Tistrella mobilis: one gene and its partner. The protein of the gene in region 2 binds, or shares a complex with, the protein of the main gene of each other region. Links are inferred from orthologs where the notes say so. Each region holds a gene or a part of one and is shown on either strand. Other genes may lie near its edges.

Region 1 (3,296 bases), 1.2 Mb from region 2 along the record:
ACGAAGGGCGTGCCTTCGGCCGCCATGGCATCGACCGTGCGCTGGACGATCTCGTTCATCGCGCGGTCGGTGATCTCGGGCGTCATGCAGGGGGCGGGGGAATAGGCGCCCATGCCGCCGGTATTGGGGCCGGTGTCGCCGTCGCCCACGCGCTTGTGATCCTGGGCGGTGCCGAGCAGGATGGCGGTGGTGCCGTCGGACAGCGCGAACAGGCTTGCCTCTTCGCCCTCCATGAACTCCTCGATCACCAGCGACGCGCCGGCGCTGCCGAAGCGGCCACCCAGCATCTCGTCCACGGCTTCCAGCGCCTCGGCCTCGGTCATCGCCACGACCACGCCCTTGCCGGCCGCCAGCCCGTCGGCCTTGACCACGATCGGCGCGCCCTGCGCGCGGATATAGGCCCTGGCCGCCCCGGCATCGGTGAAGCGGGCATAGGCGGCGGTGGGAATGCCGTAGCGGGCGCAGATATCCTTGGTGAAGCCCTTGGAGCCTTCCAGCCGGGCAGCGGCGGCCGAGGGGCCGAAGGCCGGCACGCCGGCCGCCTCCAGCACATCGGCCAGGCCGGCGACCAGCGGAGCCTCGGGGCCGATCACCACCAGGCCGATGCCTTCAGCCTTGGCGAAAGCGGCGATGCCGTCCATGTCGGCCGGATCGAGGTCCAGAATCTCGGCATGCTCGGCAATACCGGCATTACCGGGTGCGGCACACAGATAAGACACGGAGGCACTGGCTTCGAGCGCACGCGCCAGTGCATGCTCCCGACCGCCCGATCCGATCAGCAGAACCTTCATCGCACGCTCCCGTCGGCCTGATTCAGTGGAGTCCGCTTTCCCGGCGCGGTCATACCGCCGGCGGTGCGCAACCGCCCCGGGTTGCCCGTCTTCGGGCACCATGCTTCTATCATGGCACCCGTCCGGGAGAAACCCCACCCGCGACCGCGCCTGACATGCCTCGTCCCGCCCTCCGATCCGGAGCCGATGCCTTGAGCCGCCTGCCCTTCGATACCGACCGTCCCTCCCGCCAGCGCGACCCGGGCGCCGAGGCGGCCGCAGACGGCCACAACCTGCCGGTCTATACCGTCAGCGAGATTTCGGGCGAGCTGAAGCGCACGGTCGAAAGCCGCTTCGCCGCCGTCCGGGTCCGCGGCGAGATCAGCGGCTTCAAGCGTGCCGCTTCGGGCCACTGCTATCTGGCGCTCAAGGACGAGGATGCGCTGATCGATGCGGTGGTCTGGCGCGGCGCCGCCATGCGGCTCGGCTTCAAGCCCGAGGACGGGCTGGAAGTGGTGGCGACCGGCCGGCTGACCACCTATCCGGGCCGGTCCAAATACCAGCTGGTGGTGGAGCAGATGGAGCCGGCCGGCGCCGGCGCGCTGATGGCGCTGATCGAAGAGCGCCGCCGCAGGCTTGCCGCCGAAGGCCTGTTCGATGCCGCACGCAAGCAGCCGCTGCCCTTCCTGCCCGAGGTGATCGGCGTGATCACCTCGCCCACCGGCGCCGTGATCCGCGACATCCTCCACCGCCTCGCCGATCGTTTTCCGCGCCGGGTGATCCTGTGGCCGGTGATGGTCCAGGGGCCGGGGGCGGCCGAGCAGGTGGCCGCGGCCATCCGCGGTTTCGATGCTCTGGGGCCAGGCGACCGGGTGCCGCGCCCCGATCTGCTGATCGTCGCCCGCGGTGGCGGCAGCATCGAGGATCTGATGGCCTTCAACGAAGAGAGCGTGGTCCGCGCAGTGGCCGGGTGCTCGATTCCGTTGATCTCGGCCGTCGGTCATGAGACCGACACCACGCTGATCGATTTCGTGGCCGATCTGCGGGCGCCCACGCCGACCGCCGCTGCCGAGAAGGCGGTGCCTGTGCTGGGCGAACTGCTGCTGGAACTGGGGGATCTGGGCGCCCGCCTGCCGGCGGCCGCCTTCCGGCTGATCGAGCGCGGCCGGGAACGCACCGCCGGCCTTGCCCGCGGTCTGCCGCGGCCGCAAAGCCTGATCGATGCCGCCACCCAACGCCTGGATGATCGGGCCGAGCGGCTGGATGCCGGCATCGACCGGGTTCTGGAGCGCCGGGCGGCCCGTGTGCGCGAACTGGCCGCCCGGCTGAAGAGTCCCGGCCAGCGTTTCGCCGAGGCCGCCGGCCGGCTGGACCTGACCGGGCAGCGGCTGGAAGCGGTGATGGGCCGGGTTCAGGACCGTGCCGCGGCCCGGCTCGACCGGGTGGCGGCGGGGCTTTCGCCCGCAGCGGCGATCCGGGCCGGTCGGCTTGGTCGCGAACGGCTGGACGGGCTGGGCGTTCGTCTCGACGCCGGCGCCGGGTTGAAGCTGCAGCGGCTGGGGGAGCGGCTGGAGGCGCAGGCTGCGTTGCTGGAAAGCTATTCCTACCGCCGGGCGCTTGCCCGTGGTTTTGCACTGGTCGAGACGGTGGACGCGGCCGGCGGCATCGGCCAGCCGGTCACCCGGGCTGCGGTGGTCAGCCCCGGTCAGGCCCTGGCCCTGGTCTTTGCCGACGGGCGGGTCGACGTGCAGGTCTCGGGCGAGGCCGGGACGACACCCCCGGCGGCACCGCGTCGGCGCGGCCGCGGGCGTGGTCCGGCAGCCCAGCCCGACCTGTTCTGACTGTGCAGCCGTGGTCGGCTCCCCCCCGGCCGGATCGTTGACGGAAAGGGTTCCCTCCCCATGCCCCTGAACACCGCTCGTTTCCGCGGCACCGTCTGTGCGCTGCCGGTTCTGCTGATGCTGAATGCGGCAGCGCCGGCCCAGACCCGTGCCTCTGATCCGGGGCAGACCAATGCGGCTCAGCCACCGGCCATGCCGGCGCCGATCCAGGATCCCCCCACGGCCGAGGCGCCGGCGATCCAGATCGACGGTCCGGCAAGCCAGGGCAGCCTCAATCTCGGCCGGGTCCCCAAGGGCTGGCAGGTGGCGGTCGACGGCGTGCCGGCCCGGGTCGACGATTCCGGCCGCTTCGTCTTCGGCATCGGGCGTGATGCCGCCACCGCCGATCTGGTCGCCCGCGCGCCACATGGCGCCACGCTGGAGCGGCGGGTGACGGTGGCCGCGCGGGACTGGGCGATCGAACGGATCGACGGCCTGCCGCCGCCCAAGGTGACGCCGGATCCGGAACTCCAGGACCGGCTGCGTCACGAGCGTGAGCTGATCCTGAATGCCCGTTCCGCCTCGGATGACGGCATTATCGGTTTCGAGATCGCGACCAGGGGCTTCCGCCTGCCGGTCGAGGGGCGGATTTCAGGCGTGTTCGGCAGCCAGAGGGTGCTGAACGGCGCGCCGCGCAGCCCCCATC
Region 2 (3,540 bases):
TCATCGGCCAGCTGGCGGAGCTGGTCGCGGTTGAAGCCGCGGATATCGGCCGGCACCCGAACGGTGTCGAGCAGCGGGGTGGACGGGCGATCGGACACTGGCGACCTCTCCTCGCGCACGCGATGTTTTGTTGACCGATGCGGCAGAAGACGACCCCGCCGCATCGGGAGCCCCGTTTCTTAGGGCTCTCGGCCTGCCCTTGCAACCCGCAACGACGGATATCGCCGCGGGGATCAGGCATTACCGGTGATATGGCAGCCCGTCACCGGCAATGAAACCCGCCGATCAGGGGATCGACGGAAATCCGGCCAATATAACGGCCGCCACAAGGCTTGCACAGCCCGCAGCCATGCGCCGATCAACCATCATCGTTGCAAAAAGGTTGCACTCAGCGGTCACGCGTCACGACATGAACCGCCAGCCGGCGCAGGTCGTCGGCCCGTCCGTCGAAGCCCTGAAGCGCCGCCAGCGCCATGTCCATCAGCCGGGCGGCCTCGGCACGCGCGCCGTCCACCCCCATGAGCCCGACGAAGGTGGCCTTGCCGCGGGCCGCATCCTTGCCCACCGCCTTGCCCGCCGCCGCTGGATCGCCCGTCACATCGATCAGGTCGTCGGCGATCTGATAGGCCAGGCCCACCGCACGGGCATAATCGCGCAGGCTGGTGCGCGCCTCCATGCCGGCGCCGCCCAGTATTGCGCCGGCCCGGCAGCAGAATTCGATCAGCGCGCCGGTCTTCAGCCGCTGCATGCGGCCGATGGCGCCCAGATCCTGCGCCTCGCTGCCGGTCTCGGCCTCGATGTCCAGCATCTGCCCGCCGACCATGCCGCCGGCACCGCCGGCCTCGGCCAGCGCCACCACCAGATCGGCGCGGACCGTGCCGTCGGGATGGGTGTCGGGCTCGCCCAGCACCTGGAAGGCGAGCGTCAGCAGCGCGTCGCCCACCAGGATCGCGGTCGCCTCGTCGAAGCGGCGATGGGTGGTCGGACGGCCGCGACGCAGATCGTCGTCGTCCATCGCCGGCAGATCGTCATGGACCAGCGAATAGGTGTGCAGAAATTCGACCGCCGCCCCGGCGCGATAGAGCCGGTCTGCCGGCACGTCGAACAGCGCCCCCGATGCCGCGATCAGGAAGGGCCGCAGCCGCTTGCCGCCGGCAAAGACCGCATAGCGCAGCGCCTCGGTCAGCCGGGGGGAGGCGCCGCCGCCTTCAGGCGGCAGCAGCCGGTCCATCGCCGCATCGACGCCCGCCGCCACCTCGGTCAGCCGGGCGTTCAGCGCCGCACGCGCCGCCGCGTCGAAGACGGGCAGCGGCATCACGGTCTCGTCGCTCGCGAACGGGTCTTCGGCAACGGGATCCCGGGGGCCGGTGCTCATTCGGGATCCACCGGCTCAAGCCCGGCGGGGCGGCCATCGCCGCCCAGCACGATGCGCTCCACCTTGGCCTTGGCTTCGGCCAGCTTGCGCTCGCAATGCCGGCGCAGCAGGGCACCGCGCTCGTAATCCTCGATCGCCTCTTCCAGCCGCGCCTCGCCGCTTTCCAGCTTGCGCACGATCTGTTCAAGCTGCTTCAGGGCATCCTCGAAGCTCAGCTCCGCGATCTCCGGCGGCAGGGTGTCGGCGGCGGCCATGGCCTCGGAACCTCCTCGGTCTGTCTGGGGGGCGGTCTGGGGGTGGGGCAGATCGGATGAGCGCGGAGTGTAAGCCGGCCCCGCGCCCACGGGCAAGGCCGGCCAGAATCAGACCGCAGGATCAGGAGGTCGGGATCAGGGGGTCGTCATCAGCACATGGACGTGGGATGCGGCGGCATCGGCCAGCGCTCTCAGGTCATAGCCGCCTTCAAGCGTGGAGATGATGCGGCCGCCGGAATGGCGCCGGGCAACCTCGATCAGCTCCTTCGTCATCCAGGCGAAATCTTCCGTGCCAAGGTCCATGCCGCCAACCGGGTCGCGGTGATGGGCGTCGAAGCCGGCGGAGACCAGCAGCAGGTCGGGCATGAATTCGTCCAGCGCCGGGATCAGCCGCTCGATGAAGGCCCGGCGGACCATGATCCCCCCCGATCCGGCACCGAAGGGAATGTTCATGATGTTGCCGGCAACGCCCCGCTCCGAGATCCGCCCGGTGCCCGGATAGAACGGCGCCTGATGGATCGAGCCATAGAACAGGTCGGGGTCGTTTTCGAACATCGCCTGGGTGCCGTTGCCGTGATGGACGTCGAAATCCACCACCGCGATCCGGTTCACCTTGTGCACGGCACGCGCATGCATGGCACCCACGGCAACGTTGTTGAACAGGCAGAAGCCCATCGGCCGCGCCGGCTCGGCATGATGTCCGGGGGGGCGGATGGCGCAGAAGGCGCGGTCGAAGCGCCCGGCCATCACGGCATCCACCGCCGCCACCACGGCGCCCGCCGCACGGCGCGCCGCCTCTCCCGACCCGGGCGAGACCACGGTATCCGGGTCCAGATGCAGCGCCTGCGCACCGGTTTGGGGAATCGCGGCCAGCACGCTCTTCACATAGGCGGCATCATGGGCAAGGGCCAGCGTCTCGTCCGAGGCGAGCGGCGCCTCTTCGCGCACCAGGGCCGCGAATTCGGGGGCGTCCAGCGCCTTCAGCACCGCCCGCAGGCGATCGGGCGATTCCGGGTGCCAGGATCCGGTCTCGTGGTTGAGACAGGCCGGGTGGGTCAGCAACAGCACCGACATCAGGTTCAGCGTTTCCTCGCATGTCCCGCAGGGCGGCCTCCAACCCGAGAAGAGGTTGGCCGGACACGGCCTGAGGCGGAACGAACTGTCCGGCGTTGGCAGCACCTGGGCGTTTTCGGCAGGGCGGCGTCGCCGGATCGGCATCACACTTCGACAGTCGCCCTACTCTCCCGCGCAGCCGCGCCGGAGGCAAGTGCCGATACATGCACCGGGGCAGGACGGGGACGGGATGGGAAAGCCGCGGCCGAACTGGTATACCATCGGGCGCGATAGTGGTCGAACCACAACCCAAAGGCGAGCAGGATACCTCCGGACGTGATGCCCTTCAGGATCGCCCTCACTCTTGTGACCGGCGCGCTCGGCGGCGCCCTGTTCGCCTGGTTCCATCTGCCTCTGGCCTGGATGCTGGGGGCGATGAGCCTGACCGCCGTGGCCGGGATTCTGGGGGCGCCGCTCGGCATCAACCGCCGGCTCAGGATCTGGACGGTGGTGGCGCTCGGCATCGTGCTGGGCGGCAGCTTCCGGCCCGACACCTTCGCCCATGCCGCAGGCTGGCCTCTGGGGCTGGCCGCCCTCACCCTTTATATCCTGCTGCTCTTCGCCCTGGGCTACGGGTTGATGATCGCCTTCGGCCGGGTCGACCGGGCCACCGCCTTCTTTGCCGCCATGCCCGGCGGCATCAACGAGATGACGCGGGTCGCCGAGGAATACCGGGCCGACATCGCCACCGTCGCCCTCACCCATGCCGTCAGGATCTATGCGGTGGTCTTCACCGTGCCGCTCTATCTCGCCTATGTCGAAGGCCATGGCGTGGCAGCCACCATCCGGCCAGCCATG

What was found. The genes of interacting proteins can lie anywhere in the genome.
Region 1: the proteins of P7L68_RS12750 (region 2) and xseA are in contact, whole or in part, in a cryo-EM structure (PDB 8TXR), measured with the Escherichia coli proteins. The link is inferred for Tistrella mobilis from one-to-one orthologs.

Annotation. Positions count from the first base shown.
Region 1 is NZ_CP121017.1:371,462-374,757, forward strand. Bases 359-3,296 are described here. They hold xseA (exodeoxyribonuclease VII large subunit), read left to right. Parts: upstream 359-982; coding sequence 983-2,611; downstream 2,612-3,296. Other genes in these bases: purD (phosphoribosylamine--glycine ligase), read right to left, coding at 359-791; P7L68_RS07485 (M23 family metallopeptidase), read left to right, coding at 2,672-3,296. Also shown: more of purD, read right to left, coding at 1-358. UniProt on the Escherichia coli protein: Bidirectionally degrades single-stranded DNA into large acid-insoluble oligonucleotides, which are then degraded further into small acid-soluble oligonucleotides.
Region 2 is NZ_CP121017.1:1,532,586-1,536,125, reverse strand. The notes cover bases 1-2,792. They hold P7L68_RS12750 (exodeoxyribonuclease VII small subunit), read right to left. Parts: upstream 1,630-2,792; coding sequence 1,372-1,629; downstream 1-1,371. Other genes in these bases: P7L68_RS12745 (histone deacetylase family protein), read right to left, coding at 1,765-2,703; P7L68_RS12755 (polyprenyl synthetase family protein), read right to left, coding at 389-1,315; dxs (1-deoxy-D-xylulose-5-phosphate synthase), read right to left, coding at 1-98. Also shown: P7L68_RS12740 (AbrB family transcriptional regulator), read left to right, coding at 3,022-3,540. UniProt on the Escherichia coli protein: Bidirectionally degrades single-stranded DNA into large acid-insoluble oligonucleotides, which are then degraded further into small acid-soluble oligonucleotides.